Regions from separate parts of the Streptomyces sp. SLBN-8D4 genome, predicted to be linked through region 4. Evidence: riboswitches for the same ligand, from Rfam matches in the RefSeq annotation. Region 4 holds a riboswitch; each other region holds the start of a gene.
The links. Region 4 has a riboswitch for cyclic di-AMP ahead of RKD20_RS18455 (transglycosylase SLT domain-containing protein). Riboswitches for the same ligand answer to the same signal wherever they lie in the genome.
Positions count from the first base shown of each region.

Region 1 (7,195 bases), 210 kb from region 4:
TGAGTGCTCGGCGTAAGCGGCTCGGACTCACAGTCGAGAGGGACGGCACGCTGACCCTGCGCACGCCTGTGAGCTGCGATGTGGCGAGGGCGGAGGACTTCGCCCGGCAGAGCCGGGCTTGGGTCGACTCCAAACTGTCGCTGCGGGACCAACACCGGCCGGCACATCCGGTGCGCGGGTTCCGCGACGGTGAGAGCTTCCGCTATCTGGGGCGCGAGTACCGGTTGCTGCTGGTGAGCGAGAACAGGGCGCCGGTGCGGCTGTCGGCGGGGCGGTTGAGGATGGACGAGGCAGCCGCGGCGGACCCCGCTCGAGCGCGGCGAGACCTCATCGCCTGGTATCGGATGGCCGGACTGCGGTGGTCGCGAGGACGTCTTCAGCCGTGGGCTGCCCGGATGGAGGTTCCCGAGCCTGTGGTGACCGTTCGCGATGTCGGAAACAGGTGGGGGACCTACCGGCCCGCTGGAGGAGACACGGGAACTATGGCCCTGCATTGGGCTGTCTTCCAGCTTCCCGCTCATCTTGTCGACTATGTGATCGCTCACGAACTGGCACATATCAAGGTCTCCGGACACGGACCGGACTACTGGACGCTCCTCAAACGTGCCATCCCTGAGTGCGAGGCGCGCAAAGAAGAACTCGATGACTTGGGGCGACGACTGTGGATGGGGCAGATCGTCGGGCGGAACTGAACATCCAAGATCGAGATGTCCACCTCACACCACCCGGGCAGCGCCCGCGAACGGCATCTGGTCGATCGGGGCCACCCGCACCGGAGCCGACGGGTTCGGGGCGTGGATCATCTGCCCGTTGCCGATGTAGAGGCCGACGTGGCTGATGCCCGAGTAGAAGAACACCAGGTCTCCGGGGAGGAGTTCGGAGCGGGAGACCCGCCGGCCGGCGTCGATCTGGGAGTAGGTGGTACGGGGCAGGGAGATGCCCGCGGAGCGGTAGGCGGCCTGGACGAGGCCCGAGCAGTCGAAGGCGTCCGGGCCGGTGGCGCCCCAGACGTAGGGGCTGCCGAGCTTGGCGTAGGCGTAGGAGACGGCCGCCGCGGCACGGGAGTTGGGGGCCTCCGTAGTGGCCGCGCCCGGGGCCGCCAGCTCCTCGCGGGCGCCCGTCGTGGCCCGGGAGGCGCGAGCCCCGTCGCCGCCGAGCACCGCCCGTTCCTCGGCCGGCAGCTGGGACATCAGCCGGCGGGCCGCGCCCAGTTTGCCGGTGATCGTCTTCTTGTGCCGCTTCAGCTCCGCCTGGCGCGACTTCAGCGAGGCCAGCTCGATGTGCGCGGCCCCGCGCAACTGCTCGATCTCCCGCAGCTGCCGGCGCACGTTCGCCACGGAGGCGGCCTGGCGGGTACCGGCCCGTTCGACGAACTCGGCGCTGTCCAGGTACCGGTCGGGGTCGTCGGTCAGGGCGAGCTGCATCGCGGGGTCGAGGCCGCCGCCCCGGTACTGCGCCGCGGCGATCGAACCCAGCGCGTCCCGCTCCTCGTTGAGCTGTTCCGTCCTGCGGGCCGCCTCGTCCCGCAGGCCGTCCAGCCGGTTCTCGGCCGCCTCGGCCTTCTCCTTCGCGCCGTTGTACTTCTCGGTGGCCGCCTCGGCCTCCTGGTACAGCTGGTCCACCTTCGCCTTGACCTGGGCCGGGGTGAGCTGCGGCTCGGCGTGTCCGATCCCGTCGAAGCCCGTCGCGGTCGCGGCCCCCGCGAGGGCGATCGTCGCTGCGGTACGGACCGTATGGCCGCCGGCCGAGCGCCTGCGGGGCTTGCGGTGCGCTGCCACGTGGACTGCACGTCCTTTCGTACGTTCGTCCGCCCCGGACTCGGGACGTACGAACGCCAGGGGGGAGCGGCCGTACGACCGCCCGGGGCGGTGTGCGCGTCCGGCGACGGCCTGCACAGGGGGAGCGGGCCGCCGCCGGACCTTCTCGGCGGTGGTGGCCGACTGCCGCCCCTGGCCCGGGCGGCGGTGGGGAGCCGGTCACCTGGTGGAGGACGCTAAACCTGACCGTGTCCGGGAGGTGACGGGTTGTGCGGAACTGCCGTCAGGGGACCGCCGGGTGATCGAAGGTGACCGTGCTGCCGGGGTGCCGCCGTCGACTTCGCGAGGGGCGCTGACCGAACTCGGGATTCCGGGACCCGTGACGGGCGGGGAGTGCTATGGGGCGCATATATGCAAGATCTGCTCCAGGGGCCGGTGCGAGCGTCCCCAGGGCCCCGGAATAGGCTCCGGCCTCATGGACGTACTCATCCATCTCTTCGTCGGCCTGCACATCATCGGCATCGCCTCGCTGCTCGGCGGCTTCCTCACCCAGATGAAGGCGATGGGCCGGGGCACCGCCCGCTTCGTCCCCGCGATGCTGCACGGCGCCGCGACCATGCTGGTCACCGGGATGATCCTGGTCGGCCTCAACCAGGCCGACGACCAGCACGTCAACAACATCAAGATCGGCGTGAAGCTGGCCCTGCTGATCGTGATCCTCGGCCTCGTCTACGTGAAGCGGGACGACGAGACGGTGGACAAGCGCCTGTTCGGCCTGGTCGGCGCGCTGACCACGGCCAACGTCTTCATCGCGGTGCTGTGGACCTGACGGCGGCGAGGGCGGAGCCGACCGCCCCCGCGGCGACGGCCGGCCAGGCCGCCACCGAGATCCACAGCAGCACCTCACCCGGCGTCCGGAGCCACGGCACGTCCATGACGGCGGAGACCGAGAGGGTCGCGACCGCCGTCATCCCCATGGGGAACACGGTGGCCCAGCGGCGCACGTCGTAGCGCGGCCGCGGCCGTACGCACTCGGCCGCCAGCAGGACGGCGTACCAGGCCAGGGAGAGCACCAGCAGGGCCACGGTCACCGCGCGCAGGACGCCGCGGTCGTCGTCGTTCCACAGGTACAGGCGCGGGCTGTCGGCGGCGAGGAGTCCCGAGCCGGCGAGCGCCGAGATCGCGAGCGCGCCGCCCGCGATCCACTGGTCGCCCGGTCCCTCCAGCACCTGGCGCAGATCGAAGCGGTAGAGCGCGACGGCGTAGAGGACCAGGCCGAGCCAGAACAACGTGAGCGCCGTGTGCGCGAGCCATGCCGCCGAATCGGCCGCGGCGAGCGTGGCGCACAGGACCGCGAGGCCCTGGGTGGCCACACAGCACAGGAACACCCCGCCGCGCATCTTCCGCTTCCAGTGCCGCACGACGAGCACCGTCAGCACCGGCCACAGCAGCGCGGACAGCGCCAGCAGCGCCTCGGCGAGGGTCTGCCGGCCCAGCGCGGAGAATCGGATGCCGAGCACGGTGGTCGCCGCCACGGCCGTCAGGCCGCCCGGTGTCCCGGCGTCCGCGGCCCAGCGCGCGCGCTCCCTCAGCAGTCCTGCGGCGAACTCGGCGGCCAGCCCCAGCCAGGCCGCGCAGCCGATCACCAGGGCGATCCGCGACAGCGTCTCGTGGCCGGCCAGATGGAGCCCGACCGACAGGATGCCGGTCGCCATCACCGCGGCCCCGGCCGCGGGCGGGCGCCGCGTCCACCAGGCGCGCAGGGGGGAGTGGGGGGAGGGAGCGGGCATGGGTCGATGCTAGGAAGCTCCCCGCGCCGTGCGAGCGGGGCGCGCACGCGCGGGCGGGGAAATGCACGCGAGTGCGGGCCCCGAGCGACCGGCCGAAGAGCCCTGGTCCTCGGAGCCCGAGCCCTCAGGCCGGGCGGACCACGCTGTGGATCCCCGACTCGCCGTCGTAGTAGATCGACTCCTCACGGACGTACGCGCCCGGCTTGGGGGCGTGGATCATCATGCCGTTGCCGATGTAGAGACCCACGTGGCTGATGTCGTCGTAGAAGAAGACCAGGTCACCGGGCTGCGCGTCGGCCAGGGAGACCGTGGTGCCGGCGTTGACCTGGTCGTAGGTGACACGGGGGAGGTCGACGCCGGCGGCCTTCCAGGCGGCCTGGGTGAGCCCTGAGCAGTCGTAGGAGTCGGGGCCGGTGGCACCCCAGACGTACGGCTTGCCGACCTGCGCGCGGGCGAAGGCGAGGGCCTTGGCGGCCTTGGTGGCGTACGAGGAGTCGGGCGCCGTCGATGTGCTCTCCTGCGGGGCGGTGGCCTCCTGCGCGGCTCCTTGTGCGGCCTTCTCCGCTGCCGCCTGCTGCCGCGCCAGCTCCGCCGCCTTGCGGGCCGCCTCCTGCTGCTTGCGCTGCTCGATCGCCGCGAGACGCGCCTTCTCCTGGGCGGTCAGCTCCGACAGCAGCTCGCGCGCGTCGGCGAGCTTCTTCTGGACGGTCGCCTTGGCGGTCTTCAGGTCGCTCTGCGTCTCGGTGAGCGTCTGAAGGCTCTGGGAGGCCTCCTGGCGCTTCTTCATCGTCGTGGACTGCTCGGAGACGTAGTCGTCGACGGCGCCCTTCTGGCGGCTCGTCAAGCGGCCCATCAGCTGGGTCTGGTCGAAGTAGTCCTGCGGGGTGTCGGCGAGCAGGAAGGTGGCCGTGCCGGGCGCGGCGGCGCCGGTGCGGTACTGGGCGGCGGCGAAGGAACCGAGTTCCTCCCGTGCCTCGTTGAGCTTCTGGGTGCGCCGGGCGACGTCCTCCAGGAGCGTGTCCACCTGCTTGCGCTGCGTGGTGGTCTTCTCCTTGGCGGCGTTGTAGTTGTCGGTCGCCGACTCGGCCTGGCGGTAGAGGTCGTCGACCTTCTTCTCGACCTCTTCGAGACTCGGCTTGTCATCGGCCGGCGCGGCGTTCGCCGACTGGGACAGCAAGGCCACGGAGGTGAGGGCGGCCGTCGCGAGGGCCGGGGTCCGTATGCCTGCTACGCGCGTACCGACGGGACGCGACTTGCGGTGCGACGCCAAGGAGGCGACTCCTTCCCGTGCTCCGCCTACCGGGTTAGCTGTCGGGTTCGGGCGAGGTGCTTCGGAAGGTTTGCCCTACGGCCCTTCCCTGCGTGGGAGTCGGCCGATTCACCCCGGGTTCGGTGGGTCCCCGGCTCCGGGCGCGCGGCGGCGCTGCGGACTCGGCGGAGGCCGTGCGGCCCGGCGAGGTTCGCCGGAGGGGGTCGTACGGCCTGTCCGGAACGGTAGCCAACCGGTGTGGCCCGTGTGAAGGTTGATGTTCGATATGCCCGATACATTTTCGTGACCTTCGTCCCCAGGGGCCGCCTCGCATGACCAACCTGGGGTGTTCTGTGATGATTTGGGTCTGTTTCCTTCGGGGGTGACGGGTAACGGGTAAGGCGGAGCGGGGCGGCCGTGCCGTGGTGACCAAGGTCTCGCGGGGCGAGCGCACCAACCTGCGGGTGCCGTTCCCGGCGGGCGTCGCCGTCGGCCCTGCGGCGGCCGGACCCGCGTCTCGGCCCGGTCGGTCGCGGACAGCGGCCGGGGGCGCCGGAGGGCAGGTCCGGAAGATCATCGGCCGCTGATACCGGTGGATGTTCTCAGGGCGGCGGCGGTGTGTCAGTGGGGCACCCTAGACTCGGAGAGCGATGAGCAGCCTCTTTGACGACAGCTTCCTGGCGGACCTCCAGGCCCCTCGGGCCCACGGGGAAGAACCGCCGCCGCCCGAGGACGAGCACGTACCGGAGCAGGTTCCGGACGACCTGTTCGGCGGGAAGTTCGACGTGCCCCCGGACCGGGACGCCTACTACCGCGACGGCGCCCCGCGCCCGGTGGTGGACCCGGCCGCCCTCCTGGAGGGGCTGAACGAGAACCAGCGCGCGGCCGTCGTGCACTCCGGCACCCCGCTGCTCATCGTGGCCGGTGCCGGCTCCGGCAAGACCCGGGTGCTCACCCACCGCATCGCCCACCTCCTCGGCGAGCGCAATGTCCACCCGGGCCAGATCCTCGCGATCACCTTCACCAACAAGGCCGCGGGCGAGATGAAGGAGCGCGTCGAGCAGCTCGTCGGCCCGCGCGCGAACGCGATGTGGGTGATGACCTTCCACAGCGCGTGCGTGCGGATCCTGCGCAGGGAGTCGAAGAGGCTCGGGTTCACCTCCTCCTTCTCGATCTACGACGCCGCCGACTCCAAGCGCCTCATGGCGCTGGTCTGCCGCGACCTGGACCTCGACCCCAAGCGGTACCCGCCGAAGTCCTTCAGCGCCAAGATCAGCAACCTGAAGAACGAGCTGATCGACGAGGAGGACTTCGCCGCCCAGGCCACGGACGGCTTCGAGAAGACCCTCGCCCAGGCCTACGCCATGTACCAGTCGCGCCTGCGCGAGGCGAACGCCCTCGACTTCGACGACCTGATCATGACGACGGTCAACCTGCTCCGGGCGTTCCCCGATGTCTCCGAGCACTACCGCCGCCGCTTCAGGCATGTCCTCGTCGACGAGTACCAGGACACCAACCACGCGCAGTACGCCCTGGTCAGGGAGCTGGTCGGGACCTCCGAGCACCCCGTGGACGTACCGCCGAGCGAGCACGACCTGCCGCCCGCCGAGCTCTGTGTCGTCGGTGACGCCGACCAGTCGATCTACGCCTTCCGCGGCGCGACCATCCGCAACATCCTCCAGTTCGAGGAGGACTACCCGGACGCGACGACGATCCTCCTGGAGCAGAACTACCGCTCCACCCAGACGATCCTCACCGCCGCCAACGCCGTCATCGAGCGCAACGAGTCCCGGCGCCCCAAGAACCTGTGGACCAACGCGGGCGCGGGCGCGCGCATCATCGGCTATGTCGCCGACACCGAGCACGACGAGGCGCAGTTCGTCGCCGACGAGATAGACCGCCTCACGGACGCGGGCGACGCGAAGGCCGGCGATGTCGCCGTCTTCTACCGCACCAACGCACAGTCCCGTGTCTTCGAAGAGGTCTTCATCCGCGTCGGCCTGCCCTACAAGGTCGTCGGCGGCGTCCGCTTCTACGAGCGCAAGGAGGTCCGGGACGTCCTGGCCTACCTGCGCGTCCTCGCCAACCCCGAGGACTCCGTGCCCCTGCGGCGCATCCTGAACGTCCCCAAGCGGGGCATCGGCGACCGCGCCGAGGCGATGATCGACGCCCTGTCCCAGCGCGAGAAGATCAGCTTCCCGCAGGCACTCAAGCGCGTCGACGAGGCGTACGGCATGGCCGCGCGCTCCACCAACGCCGTGAAGCGGTTCAACGTCCTGATGGAGGAGCTCCGCACGATCGTCGAGTCCGGCGCGGGCCCGGCGACCGTCGTGGAAGCCGTCCTCGAACGCACCGGCTATCTCGCCGAGTTGCAGGCCTCCACCGACCCGCAGGACGAG
Region 1 is NZ_JBMGQC010000001.1:3,912,343-3,919,537, reverse strand. It holds gene RKD20_RS17425 (M48 family metallopeptidase) at 1-692, shown strand, start outside; gene RKD20_RS17420 (NlpC/P60 family protein) at 717-1,778, opposite strand; gene RKD20_RS17415 (hypothetical protein) at 2,233-2,586, shown strand; gene RKD20_RS17410 (tellurite resistance/C4-dicarboxylate transporter family protein) at 2,564-3,547, opposite strand; gene RKD20_RS17405 (NlpC/P60 family protein) at 3,672-4,817, opposite strand; cyclic di-AMP (ydaO/yuaA leader) riboswitch at 4,825-4,994, opposite strand; gene pcrA (DNA helicase PcrA) at 5,447-7,195, shown strand, end outside.
Region 1: it holds a riboswitch for cyclic di-AMP, as region 4 does, so the genes downstream of both, RKD20_RS17405 (NlpC/P60 family protein) here and RKD20_RS18455 (transglycosylase SLT domain-containing protein) in region 4, are expected to answer to the same signal.

Region 2 (7,195 bases), 1.1 Mb from region 4:
ACGGCGGCTGCGGATGACCGAGCTCGCCGAGGGGCTGAAGATCACCCGGCCCCGGCTGACGTACGCCGTAGCCCGGCTGGAGAAGGACGGGCTGGTGCGGCGCGAGAGCTGCGAGTCGGACAAGCGCGGCAGCATCGCGGTCCTCACGGGCGAGGGTATGGCGGTACTGGAGCGGACGGCGCCCGGGCACGTGGAGACGGTCCGCGCCGCGCTCTTCGACCGGCTCACCCCGGAGCAGGTGGGGCAGCTGGAGGACATCTTCACCGGCGTCGCCGCGGGGCTCCAGGGGGAGGACGGGCCCTTCGAGGGGCTCCCGTGGCGCCGGCGGTCGGCCCCGCCCTGTTCCTGAGCGCCGTGTTCCTGGGAAGTCCACGTGTGACGAGCGCCATAAAGCCGTTGCTTCAAATTTAAAGCATGGGGTAGGGTCTCGATCAGTAGAACTGCTTCAAATCTGAAGCAGGTGTGTCCACGGAGCGGAGTACCCGCATGTCCGACCTGCCCGCAGCCACCCAGCGCTCCCGCGTCCGCGTCCCGTTGCGCTTCGGGGACGGCTACCGCGTAGACGCCGAGCTCGTCACTTTCCACGGCCTGATCGACGGGCAGGAGCACCTCGCCGTCGTCCTCGGCGACCCCGCGCCCGGCACCGTCCCGCTGGTGCGGCTGCACTCCGAGTGCCTCACCGGTGACGTCTTCGGCTCCGCGCGCTGCGACTGCGGCCCGCAGCTGCGCGAGGCGGTCGAGCGCATAGCCGGGCGCGGCGGAGTCCTGCTCTACCTCCGCCAGGAGGGCCGCGGCATCGGCCTCTACAACAAGCTCGACGCGTACGCCCTCCAGGACCAGGGCCTCGACACCTACGCCGCGAACACCGCGCTGGGCCTGCCCGAGGACGCCCGCGACTACACGGCGGCCGCGCAGATGCTCCAGGCCCTCGGGATCGCCGAGCTCGACCTGCTCTCCAACAACCCCGACAAGGCGGGCCAGTTGCGCGACCTCGGCATCGACGTCGGCGACCGGGTCCCCACCGGTGTCTTCACCACCGCCCACAACGTCCGCTACCTGCGCGCGAAGGTCCTCCAGACCCAGCACACGCTGCCGCTGGGCGAGTTGACCGAACTCGGCGTCGGCTGAGCTCGGCGCTTTCGGTGGCGGCGGGGGTCGAGGTCGTCACCGGGCTCCTGCGGCTCACGCCGGACGACGGGGCCGTACCGAAACTCCCTCGTGGCCGCCACGCGGGAAACCGGGCCTCCGGGACACCCCTGGCGCGAACCACCTCGCGGATGACGTATGCTGGTCACACAACGACGCGGGGTGGAGCAGCTCGGTAGCTCGCTGGGCTCATAACCCAGAGGTCGCAGGTTCAAATCCTGTCCCCGCTACTCAAGGCTCAGGGCCGGATTCCAGTTCACTGGAATCCGGCCCTGAGTGTTTTCCCACGGTCGGCGACGTCTCGGCGGCCGTCGTGACGCGGGGTGAGCGGGTGGCCGCCCTCCGCATAACAACTGACGTACCGTCAATGCCGGTGTGTCGCCTGGGGCGGGGTCAACTCGCCCGTTTTTCACCGTTCATGGGCCGTAAGTCCTCCGGGATTTCGTTAATGATCAAGCGGAACAGCTTGGAATCGGACCCCCGGGTCTATTAACGTTCGATAACGCAGCGCGGTCGTCCCAGCCGTCACAAGAGACGGCTCCGTGCTCACGCGCCGAATTCCGCAAGGGAACCGGGGAACCACCAACTTGGGGTGAATCGCTCGTAGTCCGCCGTGGCAGCACGGCGGGTATACGCGCGTAGGAGACCTTCCTGCTCCGAACCCGTCAGCTAACCCGGTAGGCGAGAAGGAAGGAAAGGAGCGCGCCCACGTGGCGTCCAACCCGCCTGCCCCCGAGGCGCCGTACGTACCCAGCGACACCCTCGTGTACGGCGGTTACCGCGCCGACGACGAGGCCCTGCTCGGCGAGTGGAACCCGACCGCGGACTCCCTCGCCCCCGTACGAGGCCGGCATCGCGTCGCCAAGCAGCGTGGCGGAGGATTCGCCCGTAGCTCCACGGTTCTGGGCGTCGGTGTCATAGCCGCCGTCAGCGCGGGCGGTATGGCCAGCGCCAACACCGGCAAGCCCCCGGTCTCCATCTCCATGCCCGACCTGGGCTCCGTGAGCTCGCTCATCTCGGACGACTCCGGCTCCGCCGCGGACGACACGAGCGCCTTCAGCAGCGTCGGCGCCACCACCGCCGACACCGCCCAGGGCACCTCGGACGCCGGTGAGGCGCTGCGCTCGCGCATCCTGGCCCAGGCCGAGGTGCAGCAGGGCCAGCTCGACACCAAGGCCGCCCAGGCCGTCGCGGGCCGCCGCCGAGAAGGAGGCCGACGAGGCCGCCGCCAAGGCGGAGAAGGAGGCCCAGGAGAAGGCCACCGCCGCGAAGAAGAAGGCGGAGGAGGCGGCCGCGAAGGTGGCCGAGGCCGCGCGCCTGGCCGAGCTCGCCAAGCAGTACACGCTGCCGACCTCGTCGTACACCATCACGGGGACCTTCGGTCAGGCCGGTTCGCTGTGGTCCTCCGGCTATCACACGGGCCTCGACTTCGCCGCCCCCACGGGCACGCTCATCAAGGCGATCCACAGCGGCACCATCACCGAGGCCGGCTGGGCCGGTTCCTACGGCTACCGCACGATCCTCACCCTCGACGACGGCACCGAGCTGTGGTTCTGCCACCAGTCCTCGATCAGTGTCAGCGTCGGCCAGAAGGTCGGCACCGGTGACGTCATCGGCCGCGTGGGCGCCACCGGCAACGTGACCGGCGCGCACCTGCACCTGGAGGTCCACCCGGGCGGCGCGGCGACCGGGATCGACCCGATGGCGTGGCTGCGCGGCAAGGGTCTCACTCCCTGAGGTTTCCTCCGCACTCCGGCAGCCCTGGCGACGTCCCCCCGACGCCAGGGCCGCCGGAGTTCCGGAGTGGATCATTCCGCCTGTTTGCGAGGACTTTGCGGCCACAGCGGAAGACCGGCGTCCGGCACGGGCGTTGACGTACGACATGACGTCTCTTCGCAAGCTCGGCTCCTCCGACCTCAAGGTCTTCCCGCTCTCCCTCGGCGGCAACGTCTTCGGCTGGACCGCCGACGAGGCCACATCCTTCGGCGTCCTCGACGCGTACACCGCGGCCGGCGGCAACTTCGTCGACACGGCCGACTCGTACTCGTCGTGGGCCGACGGCAACTCCGGCGGCGAGTCCGAGACGGTCATCGGCAACTGGATGGCGGCCCGCGGCAACCGCGACGACGTCGTCATCGCCACGAAGGTCAGCCAGCACCCCGACTTCCCCGGCCTGACCGCCACCAACATCAAGGCGGCCGCCGACGCCTCGCTGCAGCGCCTGCGCACCGACCGCATCGACCTCTACTACACCCACTTCGACAAGCCCGAGGTGCCGGTCGAGGAGATCATCGGCGCGCTGGACGAGCTGGTGAAGGCGGGCAAGGTGCGGGCGATCGGCGCCTCCAACATCTCCGCCGCGCGGCTCTCGGAGTCCCTCGCCTTCTCCGACCGCGAGGGCCTGGCGCGCTATGTCGCCCTCCAGCCCCACTACAACCTGGTCTCCCGCGACACCTACGAAGGCGAGCTGGAGTCGGTGGCCGCCCGCGCGGGTCTCGCCGCGGTCCCGTACTACGCCCTCGCCTCCGGGTTCCTCACCGGCAAGTACCGCCCGGGCGCGACGGTCGCCGGTCCGCGGGCCGCGGGCGCCGGAAAGCACCTGGACACCGAACGCGGCCGGAAGGTCCTCGCGGCCCTGGACGACATCGCCGAGGCCCACACGGTCCCGGTCGCCACAGTCGCCCTCGCCTGGCTCGCGGCCCAGCCGACGGTGGCGGCCCCGATCGCCTCCGCCCGCACGGTGGAACAGCTGCCGGCGCTGCTGGGGGTCGGGGAGCTGACGCTGACGGAGGAGGAAGTGGCTCGCCTGACGCAGGCGTCGGCCTGACTCCCGGCCCTACGTCCGGTACGGGTTGTAGGCGGGGTACGGCACCGCCGGGTGGACGCCGTGGACGGGGTGGATGGGGGGCGTCGGCTGGGCCGGGTGAGCCGGGTGAGCCGGGTTGGCCGGATATCCGTAGACGCCGTACACCGGCCAGGGCGGTGCGGCCACCGGTACCGGCGGTGCCGTCATCCGCGCCGCGTGGTCCAGCGCCGGCCGGGCCACCTCCCGTCGCCGCCACAGCTCGTGCAGCAGCTCCCGCTCCCGTACGACGAAGTCCGCGTTCGCCCGCCCGAGCCGCCCCCGACGCCGTAGGAACGCCAGGGACGTCGCGTACGCCTCGTACTGCGAGACCGCCCGTGCCGCGGCCCGCCCGCCGAACTGACGCCGCGCGTAGTCCCTCGCCACCCGCCGCGCCCGCATCGAGCCCAGCGCGTACGGCTCGGTCGGCGTCAGCCACCCGGCGACGGCGTACGCGGGCAGCTCCTCGCGCACGGTCCTGAGCTCCCGCTGCCGTGTCCAGATGACCAGCCAGGTCAGCAGCGCGAACGCCGGCACCATGAACATCGCGTACACCGCGAAGAACCCGTACTGCCCGAAGGTCGACGAGCCGTTCCACGTCGCGTGCATGCCCATCGCGAGCAGCAGTCCGGACAGCGGGAGCAGAACCCGCCGTACGTGCTGGCGTTCCGCCGACAGCGCGGAGATGCCGAAGCCGATGCCGGTGAGGACGGTGAACAGCGGGTGCGCGAACGGTGACATCACCACGCGCACGAAGAAGGTCGCGGCCGTGACGGAGGCGATGCCGCCGTCGCCGTTGAGCTGGTCGGTGCCGAAGGCGGTGCCGAGGTAGAGGATGTTCTCGGTGAAGGCGAAACCGGTGGCGGTGACCCCCGCTATCACCACGCCGTCGACGATCCCGGTGAAGTCCCGTCTGCGGAACAGGAAGACGAGCAGTACGGCGGCGGCCTTGGCCGACTCCTCGACGATCGGCGCTATCACGGTCGCGCCGAGGGTGTCCGCGCCGGAGGGGTCGGCGGTCGCCGTCGCTATCCACTTCGTCGCGAAGCTGTTGGCGATGATCGCTATCAGGGCGGCCGCGCAGGCGCCCCAGGCGAAGGCGAACAGCAGATTGCGCCAGGGCCCCGGTTCGACCCGGTCGAGCCAGCGGAACGCGGCTATGAGCAGCGGTACGGGCAGGACGGCGAGCCCCAGCCCGACCAGGAACCCCTCGGTACCGGTCTGTTGGCGGACCAGGGCGAGGATGACGAGCCCGGACAGTGTGAGGAGCGTGATCAGCGCGCCGTAGCGCACCCACTTCCGCTGCCACCAGTGCGCATGCCGCAGCGCGGTGCCACCGGTGGGGTCACCGGGGTACGTCGGATACGGGGGACAGGTGGCCACAGCATCGACCTTAACGAGACAGGGGCGCCGCCCGCAGGTGGAGCGGGTGCTCAGGCGCGGGTGGGGGACTGGTCGGAGCGGTCGGGTCGGACGCCGTGCTGTACGCGGCGGAACAGCAGGTCGTTCACGACATGTCCCTTCTCCAGTCCCTGCCCCTCGAAACGGGTCAGCGGCCGGAAGTCGGGACGCGCCGCGAAACCGCCGTCTGCCTGTGTGTTCTCGAAGTCCGGGTGCGCGGTGAGTACGTCGAGCATCTGTTCGGCGTACGGCTCCCAGTCGGTGGCGCAGTGCACCAGCGCGCCGGGCCGCAGGCGGGTCGCGGCCAGGTCCAGGAACTCCGGCTGGATCAGCCGCCGCTTGTGGTGCCGCTTCTTGGGCCAGGGGTCGGGGAAGTACACGCGCAGTCCGTCGAGCGAGTCCCTGGTGAGCATCTCGCGCAGCAGGATGATGGCGTCGCCGTTGCCGACCCCGGATGTTGGACAGTTTCTGCTGCTCGGCGAGGTTGAGCAGGTTCCCCTGCCCCGGAGTGTGCACGTCGACGGCGAGGATGTTGGTGTCGGGGGCCGCAGCGGCCATCTGCGCGGTGGCCTCACCCATGCCGAACCCGATCTCCAGCACCACGGGGTTGTCGTTCCCGAACAGCTCGCCGAGGTCGATCGTGCGCTGCCCGTCGATGTCGAGGCCCCACGTGGGCCACAGGCGCTGCAACGCGTCCGCCTGCCCCGCCGTCACCCGGCTCCGCCGGGGCTGGAAACTCCGGATCCGCCGCTCGAAGTGCGACCCTGCGGGATCAGCACTGGGTCCGTCGGGGAACCGCGGCTCCCCTTTGGCCCGGGTGTGCCGGACAGGAACACCCGGCACATGCCGAGCGGCCTCACCGGGGGCGGCGGGCCGGGACCGGGGGGCTTCGGGGGCGTTGAGGAAGTCAGACACAGTGGGGTCGATTTTACGGTGACCTCGGGGAGCAGCGCCGCTGAGGGATGTTTTGGGGGCTTGGGTGGGGGTGAGTGCGTCGGGGGCGGTACGTGCGGGGCGGCGGCTCCTGGGCTGTGGGGCGCGGGGGTGGCGGCGTCTGGGCTGTTGAGCGCGGGGTGGGGCGTTCGGGGCGTCAGGCTGGGGCGGCCGGGTCCGTGGTGTGCGGGGCGGCCACGTCCGGGGGCCTGCCTCGTGGTGTCCGGGGCGCCGGCTTCTGGGGCGTCATGTTGGGGAGGCTGTGGGCGGTGGCTGCATCTGGGGCGGCCGGGTCCGTCGTGTGCGGGGCGGCCACGTCCGGGGCCCGCCCCCTCGTCGTGTCCGGGGCGTCGGCTTCTGGGGCGTCATGTGCGGGAGGCTGTGGGCGGTGGCTACGTCTGGGGGCCGGTCCGGGGCCGTCGCGTTCGGGCTGCGGTATCCGGGGGTCCTGTCGCGGCCGGCGTCTTCGGGTAGCCGGGTCCGGGGTGCCCTGTCCGGGCCCGGCGCGTGGGGATGGCCGCGTGCGGTGCCGGGTCCGTCGTGTCCTAGGGGGCCGGGTCCGGGGCGTCACGTCCGAGACGCCGCGCGCAGTGGCTTCCTCTGGCGCGTCACGACCGGAAGAGCCGCGTCCGGGTTGTCGCGTCCGCGCTGTCACCGATGAGCGACGGCACCTGTACGCCTCATGTCGAGCGCAGTGCCTCCAGGGCCCGGCGGGCCACCTCTCGGCCGATCGGGAGGGACGCCGTCGCCGCGGGTGAGGGTGCGTTCAGTACGTGTACCGCGCGCGGTCCTTCACGGATCAGGAAGTCGTCCACCAGCGTGCCGTCCCGGAGTACGGCCTGGGCCCGCACGCCGGCTGCCGAGGGCACCAGG
Region 2 is NZ_JBMGQC010000001.1:5,180,183-5,187,377, forward strand. It holds gene RKD20_RS23440 (MarR family winged helix-turn-helix transcriptional regulator) at 1-349, shown strand, start outside; gene RKD20_RS23445 (GTP cyclohydrolase II) at 487-1,128, shown strand; tRNA gene RKD20_RS23450 (tRNA-Met) at 1,303-1,376, shown strand; cyclic di-AMP (ydaO/yuaA leader) riboswitch at 1,688-1,845, shown strand; partial or broken gene RKD20_RS23455 (M23 family metallopeptidase) at 1,857-2,883, shown strand; gene RKD20_RS23460 (aldo/keto reductase) at 3,029-3,973, shown strand; gene RKD20_RS23465 (PrsW family intramembrane metalloprotease) at 3,983-5,371, opposite strand; partial or broken gene trmB (tRNA (guanosine(46)-N7)-methyltransferase TrmB) at 5,422-6,304, opposite strand; gene lhgO (L-2-hydroxyglutarate oxidase) at 7,003-7,195, opposite strand, start outside.
Region 2: it holds a riboswitch for cyclic di-AMP, as region 4 does, so the genes downstream of both, RKD20_RS23455 (M23 family metallopeptidase) here and RKD20_RS18455 (transglycosylase SLT domain-containing protein) in region 4, are expected to answer to the same signal.

Region 3 (7,195 bases), 2.8 Mb from region 4:
ACGTGGCCTCGGCGCTCGGGGTGAGCAACGCCCTGGTGCTCTATCACTTCTCCACGAAGGAGAAGCTGGTCGCCGCCGCGTTCACCTACGCCGCCGAGGAGGACCTGGCCCGTCTGCGCAAGCTCCTCGGCCGCCGCACCAGCGCCCTGCGCCGGCTCCGGTCGGCGGTGCGCTGGTACGCCCCGACGGGCCAGGCCAAGGGCTGGCGGCTGTGGATCGAGGGCTGGGCGGTGGCCCTGCGTGAACCGGCCCTCCAGGAGGTCACGCGCGACCTCGACAGACGCTGGAAGGCGGCGCTCACCGAGGTGATCGCCGAGGGCGTGGCAGCGGGCGAGTTCCGCTGCCCGGACCCGGAGGCCACCGCGCTGCGCCTCACCGCCCTTATGGACGGCCTGGCGGTCCAACTGACGTCCTATGCGGGCGCGGTGGCCAGGTCGCGGGCCCAGGAGTGGGTCGCCGAGGCCCTGGCGCGGGAACTCGGGCTGGACGGCACGAGTCCCGCCTAGCGGCGGCTCACGAGCCGGGTCGCCCAGGTGCACTGGTGGACGACCCGACCGCGGACGCCGGGCGGCCCCCGCCCCGACCGGCCCCAGGACCGCCTCGGGCTCAAGCCACCTTGGCGATCCGCGTCTTGATGTCGTCCGGCGACAGCACACCCTTGGCGGTGACATGGTCGCCGGAGGACTCCCCTCGCAGCCGGCGTCCGATCCACGGCACCAGGAACTCACGCGCCCAGTGCACGTCGTCCCGCCGCACGTCCAGCGGCCCGCGAGGGGGAAGCGGCGGCCAGGGCTGGTCCGGGTCAGCCGGCACCTCGAGGCCCAGCACCTGTCCCGCACGGAGCGCCACACGCGTGTGCCCCTCCGGAGAGAGGTGCAGCCGGTCGCTGTCCCAGGCCCGCCGGTCCTGGATGGTCTTCAGGGACCACAGATCGAGCACCGGGCATCCGTACCGGTCGGCGACGGCCCGCACATGTCCGTTGTACGTGGCGATCTTGCCGCGCAGATGCTTGAGCACGGGCACACCACGGGTGTCGAAGCCGGTCGTCACCATGACCGTGCCGCACGCCTGGGTGAGCCGGGCGATGGCCCGCTCGAAGCGTTCGGCGACCTCGTCGGGGTCGGTGCCGGGCCGGATGATGTCGTTGCCGCCGGCGCAGAACGACACCAGGTCCGGTGCCAGTTCGACGGCCTGCGGAAGCTGGTCCTCGACGATCTGGTCGAGCAGCTTCCCGCGTACGGCGAGATTGCTGTACCTGAAGTCGCCTTCGGGCCGCCGGTCCGCGAGAAGTACCGCGAACCGGTCGGCCCAGCCGACGAACGCCCCGTCAGGGCCGGGGTCGCCGACGCCCTCGGTGAAGCTGTCCCCCACCGCCACGTACGACCCGATCACTGAGCTGCTGTCATTCTTCGAATCGTCTGCCACAGCCGTTCATGATTCACCTTGGAATGTGACCTACGCGACCGTAGGAAGGACTTGACGGGCGGTGAGATAAGCCACTCCTAAAGTGTTGGCCAAACCAGGAATAGCCCTTTCACCAGGAGTGTTGACACTGCGACCGCCACACCCTGAAGTCACTGATCCGGAAGTGGCTCCAGGTGGTCCGGAACGCGAAGTGCCCGCTCGTATAAGGCTCCGGGTCGGTGTAGTCGAAGACGAGCCGCCCGTTGTTCCACCACTGCACCCTGGAGCCGTCGGAGACGATCCGTACCCGGTTCGGCTCGTTCGCGGCCAGCAGCGGCTCGGTGTAGTCGTAAATCAGGGGCCGCACACCGGATTGTCCGACGTAGCGGCGCAGCCGTGTCGTGGTGTTGTAGTTGGCGCCGTAGCCGGAGTAGTACGTCCTCAGGTAGTCGTACTCCGCGAGCGCCCCGCCCCGGGGGACGGCGAAGAGGTCGTCGGGGGACCGGACGTCGACCGCGTTCCAGAAGTTGTTCAGGTCGGACACCCGGTCGTTGGCCCCGCCCGCGGACACGGGTGTGGCGGTGTACTCCAGGACGTACGGCCCTGCGAGCGGCTGCCTGAACCAGATCGTCGCACCGGCCGGCACGTCGACCTCCAGGATCCCGCGCCGCGCGGTGACCGTGCCGCCCTGCTCCAGTTCGACGGCCCAGCGGCCGAGGCCGTGACGGAAGTCGTCGTGAGCGATGAGGCGCCGGTGGCGGGGCGAGGCGCTCGCGGTGGCCGCGGGGGCGAGGGCTGCCAGGGCGGCGCCGGCCGCGAGGGCTCCGAAGGCTCTGCGCGTGGTCGTCATGGCGGACGGTTCCTTCCGGGAAGGGGGTGAACTCCGAAGCCGTTAGAAAGCGCTTACGCAGCAACGGAGTTCACTGTGCCCCGCCCCTCCCCCACCTGTCGACGCCCCGAGCGCGCCTGCCACAAGAACGCAACGAAGCGATCATGAAGGCGCGAACACCCCCGACCGGCATCGCGCTTCCACGGAAACACCGAAGGCCGGACCCGGGGATCGGGGTCCGGCCTTCGGTGGCACAGGGGGGCGTCAGCCGACGGCGACGCCCTTGGAGCGGAGGTAGGCGACCGGGTCCACGTCGGAGCCGTAGTCCGGCGTGGTGCGGATCTCGAAGTGCAGGTGCGGGCCGGTCACATTGCCGGTCGCGCCGGAGAGGCCGATCTGCTGGCCCTCGGACACGGTCTGGCCGGCCGAGACGGAGAGCTGGGACAGGTGGGCGTACTGCGCGTAGTAGCCGTCGGCCAGCTTGATGACGACCTGGTTGCCGTAGGCGCCGCCCCAGCCCGCGGAGACGACCGTACCCGCGCCGACGGCCTTGAGCGAGGTACCGGTCGGGACGACGAAGTCGACGCCGGTGTGGTAGCCGCTGGACCACATGCTGCCCGCGACGCGGTAGCCGGTGCCGATGGTGGCGCCGCTGACCGGGAGGGTGAAGCCGCTGGCACTGCTGGTGGTGTCGGCGCTCTGGGTGACGGCCGTCGACTTCGAGGACGCCTTCTTCGGCTCGGCCTTCTCGGTCCTCGCCGAGGACGACGAGGAGGAGCCGGTCTTCGTCGCGCCCGCCTTGGCCTTCTTGCCGATCGAGAGCTTCAGACCCGGGTGGATCAGCGACGGGTCGTCGCCGACCGCCTGGCGGTTGTCGGCGTAGAGCTTCTTCCAGCCACCGCTCACATGCTGTTCGTCGGCGATCTTCGAGAGATAGTCACCGACCCGCACCGAATAGGTGCGCACGGTCGAGGTCTTTGCCGCGTCTTTCTTCGCAGCCGCCTTTTCGGCGGACTTCTCAACGGCCTTCTGCGTGACGGGAATCGACTGAACGGCCTTTTCCGACACGGACTGCGAGGTGGCGGCGTGCGCGCCGGTGGCCCCCATGAGCGGGAGGGCGAGCGCGGCGCCCCCGGTTCCGGCGACGGCGATCGAGCGGGCGAAGCGCTGGGACTTCGGGCGGCGGTGCTTACCCTTCGCGGGCATGACGAATTCCTCTCCGGCGCCTGCGAGGTGAGCTGTCGGGTGCGGGCTGGAGATGCCCGGCCGCGCCGAGACGCGACTAAACCCCAAGCCTGTTCCGGAGACCGGAACAGGCAGTACTGCCTGTGGGTCCCCCGCTCCTGCCGTTCACGGGTAAGTGGGTGTGGGGAATCCGTTCGGCGGCAGGATTGGGCGTCCGACCGGATCGGTGGCGAACGTAAACGAGCAAGACGCAAAGGGACAAGTGAGAGGTTGCGCGGGTATGCGTTTCCCTTGATCCCCTATGAGAATTACCAGTCACCCTGCGTGTATCGGCCGCGCTTCTCCCACCCAAACCCCCTTGATAAACCTGTGAATTACGTGAACATGACGGGCGACACACCGTCACGGCTATGACGCTCCTCACGTCACGAATTCACAGGAATCCTCATTCCGGAAGGAGTTGGAAGGAAGCTAGTAATTCGGACAGAAGCCCTAGATGCGGCGCAGTCGGATAACCGTCGCATCGAGGTCGCCGCGCAACCCGGTCCGAAGTCCGTGATGCATCAGTACGACCCCTCGGTGAACTTCGCCCGTTTCAGGGCATTCGTACGACGCTGTCGGATCGAGCCCGCGCAGCCGCAGCGAGGGGACGGGCTCGCCGTACTTCTGCGCCTGAAGCCAGGCGAGGACGACGGTCTCGTCCCCGCGGACGTACTGCACCGCACTCAGTCCGCCCCGCGGAGGCCGCAGCCGGTAGAGGTCGCCATGCTGCACCAGCGGCCTGATCTCCTTGTAGAGCTTCACCCAGCGACCGGCTTCGGCGAGCTCCTCCTCTGTCCACTCGGCGAGGTCCCCGCCGACTCCGAGCACCCCGGCCATCGCGCTCACGAACCGGAACCGCAGCGAGCTCACCCGGCCGTTGAGCTGGGTGTTGGGACTGTCGGTGACCCAGGCGGCCATCACGCGCGCGGGATGGATCTGACTGAAGCCGTCCTGAATGGCGAGCCGGTCGAGCGGGTCGGTGTTGTCCGAGGTCCACACCTGGTCGGTACGGCTGAGCACCCCGAGGTCGATCCGGCCGCCGCCCCCCGAGCAGGACTCGAAGGCCACGCCCGGGTGAGCCGCCCGCAACCGGTCCAACAGGGCGTAGAAGCCACGCACATGGTCGACCCACAGGCGCTGCGGGTAGGACTCGCCGGGCCAGCCCGCGTCCGTGAAGCAGCGGTTGAAGTCCCACTTCACATAGTCGATCGGGGCCGAGGAGAGCAGGGTGTCGAGCTGCTCCCACAGGTACTCCTGGACGTCCTCCCGCGCGAGGTTCAGCACGAGCTGATTGCGGAACTCCGTCCTCTTACGTCCCGTTTGGTACTGCACCCAGTCCGGGTGGGCGCGGTACAGCTCGCTGTCCGGGTTGATCATCTCCGGCTCGACCCAGATGCCGAACTGCATGCCGAGCGCGCGCACGTAGTCGCCGAGCGGCTTGAGGCCGGAGGGGAAGCGGTCGGGGTTGGGCGCCCAGTCGCCGAGTCCGGCCCGGTCACTGGTGCGGGCACCGAACCAGCCGTCGTCGACCACGAACAGCTCGACGCCCATCGCCGCGGCCCGCCGGGCGAGGGTGCCCTGCTGCTCCTCGGAGATGTCGAAGTTCGTGGCCTCCCAGGAGTTGAACAGCACGGGCCGGTCCTGGTCCGCGTCCGGGATGACGTACGCCCGCTGGTAGGCGTGCCAGGCACGGCTCGCGCCGCCGAAGCCGCCGTCGCTCCAGAGGCCGGCGAAGACAGGGGTCGTGAAGGACTCCCCGGCCGCCAGCCGCAGCAGACCCGAGTCGTCGTAGCCGGCGCCGCCGGTGATCTGCACGCGCGCGTCGGGCAGCTGTGCCACGGCGATCCGCCAGGACCCCGACCAGCCGAGGGCGACGCCGTAGACCTCGCCCCGCTCCTCGGTGGCGTCGGTGTCGAGCGCCACCCACGGCAGGTGCTGGTGGCCGGTGTGTCCGCGGCGGCTGCCGATGACCTTCTCGCCGTAGGTGAGCGGGGTCCGGGTGAGCAGGGACTCGGCGGCCCAGCGGCCGTGCAGCTGGGACAGCCGCCAGCCGTCCTCGCGGTCCGGCAGGGTCCAGGTGGCGGAGTCGGCACGCAGCAGCTCGACCGGGGCCGGGTCCTGGTTGTCCAGGGTCACCCAGCGCTCCAGGACGTCGTGGCGCATCCGGTAGTGCAGCGTGATGGTCAGCCAGCCGTCGCGGAACCGCAGCCGCAGCTCGTCGCCCTCGGTGTCGTACGCCTCGAAGCCCCATTCGGTGCCGCGCCGCTCGTCGGTGCGCACGGAAAGGGCGGGGCGGGTGAAGCGGGGGCCGCCCTCGACGGGGTACTCCTCGCGGCCGTCGAGCGGGGACTCGAAGGGCCAGTACTCGGGCAGCGGACGTACGGCGAGGGCCTCGGCGTCGGCCAGGGCGATCCTCGGGCCCCAGTGCAGGTGCAGCAGCTCGTCCTCGGCGGTGAGGTGCAGGGCGTAACTGCTGGCCGGCCCGGACAGAATCCACGTACGGCCGTTCTCGGCGATCTCCAGCATGGTGCTTCCTCACAGATCCGAACAGGTGCCAACAGGTGCACTCAGGCCCCAACATCATCAAGGGCGGACAGCGCTGGTTGCAACGGCTGTGGACAAGTCATTGCCGGCCCTGTGGACAACTCATTGCCCCAGGAACCCATGTCGTATCGTCGAGGACGTGCCCCGTCGACGAGCCGCGTCGGCGGAGCCCGGCTGGGAGGAGCCCCCGTGACGCAGCAGATCCCGTCGACCGAACCCGAACTGGCAGGAATCCGCAACTTCCGCGACGTGGGCGGACTGCCGACGGCGGACGGGCGGCGGGTGCGGTACGGAATGCTGTTCCGCAGCGGTCACCTCGCGCACGCGACCGAGGAGGACGCGGCCTTCCTGGCCTCCCTGGGCCTGCACACGATCTTCGACTTCCGCAACGCTGCGGACCAGAAGCTGGAGGGCCCCGACGTCGACCTGCCGGGCGTCACCAATGTGAACCTGCCGCTGAGCGACCCCGCCGAGGGCACCTGGTTCTGGAAGATGGTCCGCGACGGCGACATAGAGCAGCTGCGCGAGCTCCTCGGGGACGGCAAGGCCGCGGAGCGCATGACCAGCTCCTACCGCACGATGATCAAGGAGCGCACCGGCGAGCACTCCCAGGTGCTGCATTCCCTCGCGGAGGACAGCGCGCCCGCCCTCATGCACTGCGCGGCCGGCAAGGACCGCGCGGGCCTGTCCGTCGCCGTGACCCTGCTCGCCCTCGGGGTGGAGCGCGAGGCGATCGTCGCCGACTACCTGGAGTCGAACGCCAAGCACCGCCGGTACAAGGTGCGCCGCACCAGCACCTCCGCCGACGCCTACTCCCCCGAGGTCATGGAGCTGCTCAGCCCGCTGTTCGAGGCGCGCGCCGAGTATCTGGAGGCGGCCTTCGAGACCATCGAGGAGACGTGGGGCGGGGTCGAGGAGTATCTGCGAGAGGGCCTCGGCCTGACTCCCGAGATCCGCGAGCGGCTGCGGGAGCGCCTGCTCGACTGAGCCGCACGGCCGCTACTGCCCGGCTCCCACCGCGAACAGGAAGTAGATGAAGGCCGCGAAGACGTGGCCGACCGCGAGGTAGATGATGAGGCGCACCCACAGGGCGCGGGGGAACTTCTCCTCCATGTCACTCATGGCGTCTCTCCAGGGGTGGGGCCCAGGCACAACGTGGCCGTGGGACTCTGCAACAGGGTGTGGACGAAC
Region 3 is NZ_JBMGQC010000001.1:1,370,229-1,377,423, forward strand. It holds gene RKD20_RS06385 (TetR/AcrR family transcriptional regulator) at 1-506, shown strand, start outside; gene RKD20_RS06390 (SGNH/GDSL hydrolase family protein) at 607-1,392, opposite strand; gene RKD20_RS06395 (DUF6250 domain-containing protein) at 1,535-2,254, opposite strand; gene RKD20_RS06400 (M23 family metallopeptidase) at 2,498-3,439, opposite strand; cyclic di-AMP (ydaO/yuaA leader) riboswitch at 3,442-3,610, opposite strand; gene RKD20_RS06405 (alpha-galactosidase) at 3,911-5,986, opposite strand; gene RKD20_RS06410 (tyrosine-protein phosphatase) at 6,194-6,991, shown strand; gene RKD20_RS06415 (DUF6126 family protein) at 7,004-7,126, opposite strand; gene RKD20_RS06420 (helix-turn-helix domain-containing protein) at 7,123-7,195, opposite strand, start outside.
Region 3: it holds a riboswitch for cyclic di-AMP, as region 4 does, so the genes downstream of both, RKD20_RS06400 (M23 family metallopeptidase) here and RKD20_RS18455 (transglycosylase SLT domain-containing protein) in region 4, are expected to answer to the same signal.

Region 4 (7,195 bases):
GCGTCCGCGGCGGTCACGCTGTCGTCGGATTCGTACGGTGCCATGTGTGCCTTACCTCCGTCGTCGGCGGCGGCTGTCAACTCCCGTGCGTCCACCTGTAGCCGCCATTCTCACCCGAATCGGTGAGGAGTGGTGTTTTCCGTGATGTCCATCTGACCAAATCGGCCATGAGCATGCGTCAGCCCTCGGGGCCAACTCCACGTACACCTGGGGTATGACACGACATGCCGACGCCCCCTACAACCCGTAGGGGGCGTCGCCGCTCGGGCCCGGCCGGGCCTGCCCGTCCGGATCTAGCCCGCCCGGTGGACCACCGCGTCGCACAGCTCCATCAGCGCCGCCCGCGCGCCGCACTCCCGCAGCGGGGCCAGGGCCGCGCGCGCGTCCTCCGCGTAGCGCACGGTGTCCCGGCGGGCCTGTTCCAGCGCGGGATGGGTGCGCAGGGCCGCCAGTGCCTCCGCGTGCCGGTCGTCGTCCGTGAGGTCGGAGTCGAGGAGCTCGCACAGGGCGATGTCCTCGGCCAGGCCGAGCCGGGCGGCGCGCTCCCGCAGCCGCAGGACCGGCATCGTGGGGATGCCCTCGCGCAGATCGGTGCCCGGCGTCTTGCCGGACTCGTGGGAGTCGGAGGCGATGTCCAGGACGTCGTCGGCGAGCTGGAAGGCGACGCCGAGGCGCTCGCCGTACTGGGTCAGGACGTCCACGACCCTCTCGTCGGCACCGGACATCATCGCCCCGAAGCGGCACGAGACCGCGACAAGCGAGCCCGTCTTGCCGCCGAGCACGTCGAGGTAGTGCTCGACCGGGTCGCGGCCGTCCTGGGGACCTGCCGTCTCCAGGATCTGGCCGGTGACCAGGCGCTCGAACGCCTCGGACTGCACCCGGACCGCCTCGGGCCCGAGGTCGGCCAGGATGTGCGAGGCCCGGGCGAACAGGAAGTCACCGGTCAGCACGGCCACCGAATTGCCCCAGCGGGTGTTGGCGCTGTCGACGCCCCGCCGGACCTCGGCCTCGTCCATGACGTCGTCGTGGTACAGCGTCGCGAGGTGGGTCAGCTCCACCACCACGGCCGACGGCACCACGCCCGGCGCATAGGGGTCGCCGAACTGGGCGGCGAGCATCACGAGCAACGGCCGGAAGCGCTTTCCACCCGCCCGCACCAGATGCTGGGCGGCCTCCGTGATGAAGGGGACCTCACTCTTGGTGGCTTCGAGCAGTCCCTCCTCGACAGCCGTCATTCCGGCCTGGACATCGGCTTCCAGAGCCTGGTCCCGCACGCTCAGCCCGAACGGCCCGACGACGGTCACGAGGGGTCTCCTGTCTGCTGGTGTCCACTGGCGGTTACGCGGAATGTCGATAGGTCGCTGCCATCACTCAAGTCAGCGTATCCGGTCACCTTTGGATCACCGATAGCGCCCGCCCCGTCCATGCCAGGCGGTATCGGATCACGACCGGTATGTTTTTGATCACCTGAAAAGAATGGATATCAATCGATTTGTAGGGAAGTACCGATGCGCATCCGTACGTCCTTCCCGTACGAGACGGTGCACGACGACGTCCGCATCCCGCTCCCGGACGGGACGCTCCTGTACGCACGCGTGTGGCGACCCCTCACCCAGGAACCGGTACCCGCGATCCTCGAATACCTGCCGTACCGCCTCACCGACCGGACCGCGCCCCGTGACGGGCAGCGCCACCCCTGGTACGCGGGCCACGGTTACGCCTCGGTCCGGGTCGAGGTGCGCGGGCACGGCAACAGCGAGGGCCTGCCGGGTGACGCGTACTCGGCGGCCGAACTCGCCGACGGGGTCGAGGTCGTCGACTGGCTGGCCGCGCAGCCCTGGTGCGACGGCCGGGTCGGCATGTTCGGCATCTCCTGGGGCGGCTTCGACTCCCTCCGGATCGCGGCCCTGGCACCCGAGCCGCTCAAGGCGGTCGTCACCGTCTGCTGCACCGACGACCGCTACGACAACGACGTGCACTACAGGGGAGGTTCCGTCCTCGCGGTCGACATGCACGCGTGGGCGGCGACGATGCTGGCCTTCGTCTCCCGGCCGCCGGATCCCCTCCATGTCGGCGACGCCTGGCGGGAGATGTGGCGCGCACGCCTCGACGCGGTCGAACCGTTCGTCCACACCTGGCTCGACCACCAGACCCGCGACGACTACTGGCGCCACGGCAGCGTCCGCGAGGCCGAGGCCGAGGCCGACGACCACGACGCGATCGGCGCGGCCGTCCTCGCGGTCGGCGGCTGGCACGACCCGTACCGCGACACGGTCCTGCGGCTCGTCGAGCACCTGCCGGCCGACCGGGTACGGGGGATCGTCGGCCCCTGGTCCCACCAGTACCCGGACCGCGGCCGGGCGCCCGGCCCGGCGATCGGCTTCCTCCAGGAGACCCTTCGCTGGTGGGACCAGCACCTCAAGGGCATCGACACCGGCGTCATGCGGGAACCCCTCCTGAGGGCCTACGTCAGCGACTCCCACCCCCCGGCCACCGTCCTCGACACCCTGCCCGGCCGCTGGGTCGGCGAGCCGGCCTGGCCCTCCCCCCACGTGACGACGGTGGCGTACGGCCTTCAGGGCGCCCCCGTCCTGGTCCGTTCCCCGCAGCACACGGGCGTGGACGCCGGCCGTTTCCGCCCTCTCGGCAACGACGCCGACCTGCCGCCGGACCAGCGGGAGGAGGACGCCCGTTCGGCCTGTTTCGAGTTCGCGACGGGCGAGGAGACGTGGGTCCTCGGGCGGCCGCGGGTGCGGCTCAGGGTGACCTCGGAGGTGTCGCGCGGGCAGATCGCCGCGCGGCTCTGCGATGTCGCCCCGGACGGGTCGTCGACGCTCGTCACGCGAGGGGTGCTGAACCTCTCGGCCCGCCATGGACGGGACCGGGTAGTGCCCTGGGAGCCAGGGGCCACACAGGAGGTGGCCTTCGAGCTGAACGGCATCGGGCATGCCTTCCCGCCCGGTCACCGCATCCGGCTCGCCGTCTCCTCCGCGTACTGGCCGTGGATCTGGCCGCAGCCCGGTTCGCAGGCCGGATTCACCCTGGAGCCGGCGGGCAGCTTCCTCGAACTGCCGGTACGCGCGCGGGAATCGGCCTCGGACATCGCCTTCGAGGAACCGGAGCAGTCGGCGCCGCTCGGGGTCACCCGCGGTGCAGCCGCTGACGGATGGAGCCCCGCCACCCTGGACGAACCCCGCCCCGAGCGCCTGGTCGTCCGTGACGTGGCCAAGGGTGAGTGGCGTCTGGAGGTCGACCCCCGGTACGGCGGCACGCGCGTGTACCCCGACGGGCTGGAGATCACCGAGGACGCGCTGGAGACGTACACGATCGACGAGCAGGACCCTCTGTCCGCCCGCACCCGCTCGGACTGGACGATCCGGCTGCACCGCCCCGAGCTCGCCTGGGACACCACCGTCCGCACCCGCTCGGAGATCACCTGCGACGGGACGGACTTCCACACCTCGGACGAGGTCGTGTGCACCGCCGGCGACGAGGTGGTCTTCCACCGGACATGGGAGAAGCGGATCCCACGCACGGCCGGTTGAACACGAGTTGGGCATTCCTGACCGTTTTACCCTTCTTGTGCTCGGCTGTGACTTGACCCACTCGGGCGGACGGATCGGCGGACATCCGGAATCTATCGATCCGCCTTTTACCGTGCGCGAGTTGAGGCTTGGCGAACGCAAAGGATCAAGTGCCCCAAATGCCTCTTACCAAGGTCAATAGGCATCGCATGTGAATTCGCCACTTGTTCCGGACATGTGCTCTCGCATACGTTCCCGGCCTGTCGGGCGGCCGCCGAATCCTGCCACCGCCCGCTACACCCACCGAGAACCACGGCAGGAGCGGGGGAACCAGGTAAGCCGCCGGGCCGGATGTCTTCGGACATACCGGTACGGCTTGGGGTGAAGTCGCGCTTTTCGCAAGCGTGGCCGGGCAGCTCCCGCCCGAACCCGACAGCTCACCTCGCAGGCGACGGAGAGGAACTTCGCCATGCCCGCTGCCGCTCAGCACCGCCGTCCCCGTACCAGCCGTCTCGTCCGCAGGCTCGCCGTCGCCGGTACCGGTGTCGCCGTCCTCGCGCTCCCGCTCGTCGGCGCGACCAGCGCGTCCGCGGCCACCCCGACCGTGCAGACCGCGACCACACTCGGCTACTCCAACACCCTCGACGGCTGGATCCGGGCCTCCCTCGCCGTCATGGCGGAGCACGGCATCCCCGGCTCCTACGACGGCATCTACCGCAACGTCATCCGTGAGTCCTCCGGCAACCCCTACGCCATCAACCTCTGGGACTCCAACGCGGCCGCCGGCACGCCCTCCAAGGGCCTGCTCCAGGTGATCGACCCGACCTTCAACGCGTACCACGTGGCCAACACCTCGTGGGACCCGTACGACCCGGTCGCGAACATCACCGCGGCCTGCAACTACGCGGCGCAGCGGTACGGGTCCATCGACAACGTGTTTGGCGCGTACTAGGAACTACGCCTGGCTGAACAGTTTTTCGAGGACGACGGCGATGCCGTCGTCCTCGTTCGACAGGGTCACCTCGTCGGCCACGGCCTTGAGTTCGGGGTGGGCGTTGGCCATCGCCACACCGCGGGCCGCCCAGTCGAACATCGGGATGTCGTTGGGCATGTCCCCGAAGGCGATCGTCACCTCGGGCCCGAGTCCCAGGTGTTCGGCGGCCAGCGCGAGGCCGGTCGCCTTGGTGATGCCGCATGGCTGGAGTTCGACGGTCCCGGGGCCCGACATGGTGACCGTCGCCAGCGAGCCCACCACCGACCGCGCCGTGACCGCCAACTCGTCGTCGGACAGGTAGGGGTGGCGCAGCAGCACCTTGCTGATCGGCTCGCACCACAGGTCGTCGCGTCGGCCGACCCGTACGGCGGGCAGGGTCGGATGGGGCATCAGATAGCCCGGTTCGATGAGTGTGAGTCCGTCGACTCCGTCCTGGTCCACGGCCGCGTACACCTGCCCGACCTCGGCCTCGATCTTGCCCAGCGCGGTCTCGGCCAGCTCCCGGTCCAGGGTCACCGACCAGAGCAGACGGTCCGCGCCGGCGTCGTACACCTGCGCGCCCTGTCCGCACACCGCGAGCCCCGTACTGCCGAGGTCGTCGAGCAGCGGCCGCACTCTGGGCGCCGGCCGGCCCGTCACGACGAGATGCCGGGCCCCACCCGCGGCCACCCGTGCGAGCGCGGCCAACGACCGGTCGGAGAGGGTGTCGTCGGTCCGCAGCAGCGTTCCGTCCAGGTCAGTGGCGATCAGTGAATATGCGGAAGAGGCGGCCATGATCAGAGAATACGGATGGTTGGCCCCTCCGACTCGACGCGAACCGGACGGCTGCTGCTTTCACATGCGTTGACGGCAGTTCCGGCTCCCGGAGGTCGCGCCCGGGCTGTCTCATGCTGCTCCACCCGCACATCGGGCTGCCCGCGGAGCGCTACGCCGAGTCCCGGACCACCAGTTCCGTCGGGAGGATCACTCCGGCCGTGTCCTCGCCCGCGATCTGGGCGAGGAGCATGCGGACCATCTCGGCGCTGATGCGGTCGAAGGGCTGGCGCATGGTGGTGAGGGCGGGGGCGATGGCGGTGGCCGCCGGGGAGTCGTCGAAGCCGCCGACAGCGATGTCATCGGGGACCGAACGCCCGGCCTGCTGAAGGACGCCCACCACGCCCAGGGCCATGAGGTCCGAGGCGACGAACACCGCGTCCATGTCCGGGGCCTGGGCCAGCAGACGGCGGGCCGCCCGTTCGCCGCCGCTGCGCCGGAAGTCGCCCTCGACGACGAGCCCCGGGTCGTAGGGCAGGCCCGCCTCGGCGAGCATGTCCCGGTAGCCGGCCAGCCGGTCGGGACCGCCCGGCATGTCCAGCGGCCCGGTGACCATGCCGACGCGGCGACGGCCGCCGGCGAGGAGATGGCGGACCATGTCCTGCGCGCCCTCCCGGTCGGCGGCGGCCACGTAACTCACCTTGGTCCCCCGCCCGATCGGCTTGCCGCAGACCACCAACGGGATCCCGGCGTCGTGCAGTTCGGCCGCGACCGGGTCACCGCTGTGGTTGGAGAGCAGCAGCACCCCGTCGACGTGGCCCGAGGTGATGTACCGGGTCAGCCGGCGCCGGTCGTCGTCGCTCTCGGCGAGCATCAGCAGCAACGGGATGTCGTGCTGGGCGAGCCGCTCGGTGCAACCCCGCAGCAGGACGTTGAAGTTGGGGTCCTCGAAGAACTTCTCCTGCGGCTCGGTCAGCAGGAACGCCACCGAGTCCGACCGGCCGGTACTGAGGCTGCGGGCATGCCGGTTGACCACGTACCCGGTCTTCCTGACGGCGGCCTCGACCGCCCGCCGGGCGGCGGGCGAGACGTAGTGGCCGCCGTTCAGGAAGCGGGAGACGGTGCCCCGCGAGACGCCCGCCTCCCGGGCCACGTCGTGGATGGTCGGTGGCTTGCGGCGTCCGTTCGCGCTGGTGGTCATGTTCCTCGTTCGGAGACGTTCGTGAAGGGGAGCCCGGGGCCTCAGGCCTTGACCGAGCCGCTCATCAGGTCCAGGGACCAGAACCGCTGGATCACCAGGAAGAGCCCGATCAGCGGGACGATCGCCAGCAGACACCCGGTGATGACCAGGGTGTACAGGGCCGGCTGCGAGGCGCCCTGGGCGAGCAGCGTGTACAGGCCGAGGGTGATCGGGAACTTCTCGTCGTCGGCCAGCATGACGTAGGGCAGCAGGAAGTTGTTCCAGATGCCGACGAACTGGAAGAGGAACACCGTGATCAGGCCCGGCATCATCATCGGTACGGCGATCCGCGCGAAGATCCGCCACTCGCTCGCGCCGTCCATGCGGGCGGCCTCCATGAGTTCGGCGGGCACGGACGCGGCCGCGTAGATGCGGACCAGGTAGACGCCGTACGGCGACAGGATCGACGGCAGCAGCATCGCCCCGTACGAGTCGGCCATGCCGAGCTTCGACAGCAGCAGGTACTGCGGTACGGCCAGCACGATGGACGGCACCAGGACGCCGGCCAGGATCATCTTGAAGACGGCCTCACGGCCGCGGAAGCTGTAGCGGCCGAGCGCGTAGCCGCCGGCGGCGGAGACCGCGGCGGAGAGCAGGGCGCCCAGACCGGCGTAGAAGGCCGAGTTGGCCATCCACCGCCAGAAGATGCCGTCCCGGTAGGCGGTCAGGTCGCTGAGGTTCCGG
Region 4 is NZ_JBMGQC010000001.1:4,125,257-4,132,451, forward strand. It holds gene RKD20_RS18440 (LolA family protein) at 1-44, opposite strand, end outside; gene RKD20_RS18445 (polyprenyl synthetase family protein) at 294-1,304, opposite strand; gene RKD20_RS18450 (CocE/NonD family hydrolase) at 1,509-3,545, shown strand; cyclic di-AMP (ydaO/yuaA leader) riboswitch at 3,816-3,990, shown strand; gene RKD20_RS18455 (transglycosylase SLT domain-containing protein) at 3,994-4,476, shown strand; gene RKD20_RS18460 (HAD family hydrolase) at 4,480-5,292, opposite strand; gene RKD20_RS18465 (LacI family DNA-binding transcriptional regulator) at 5,444-6,472, opposite strand; gene RKD20_RS18470 (carbohydrate ABC transporter permease) at 6,514-7,195, opposite strand, start outside.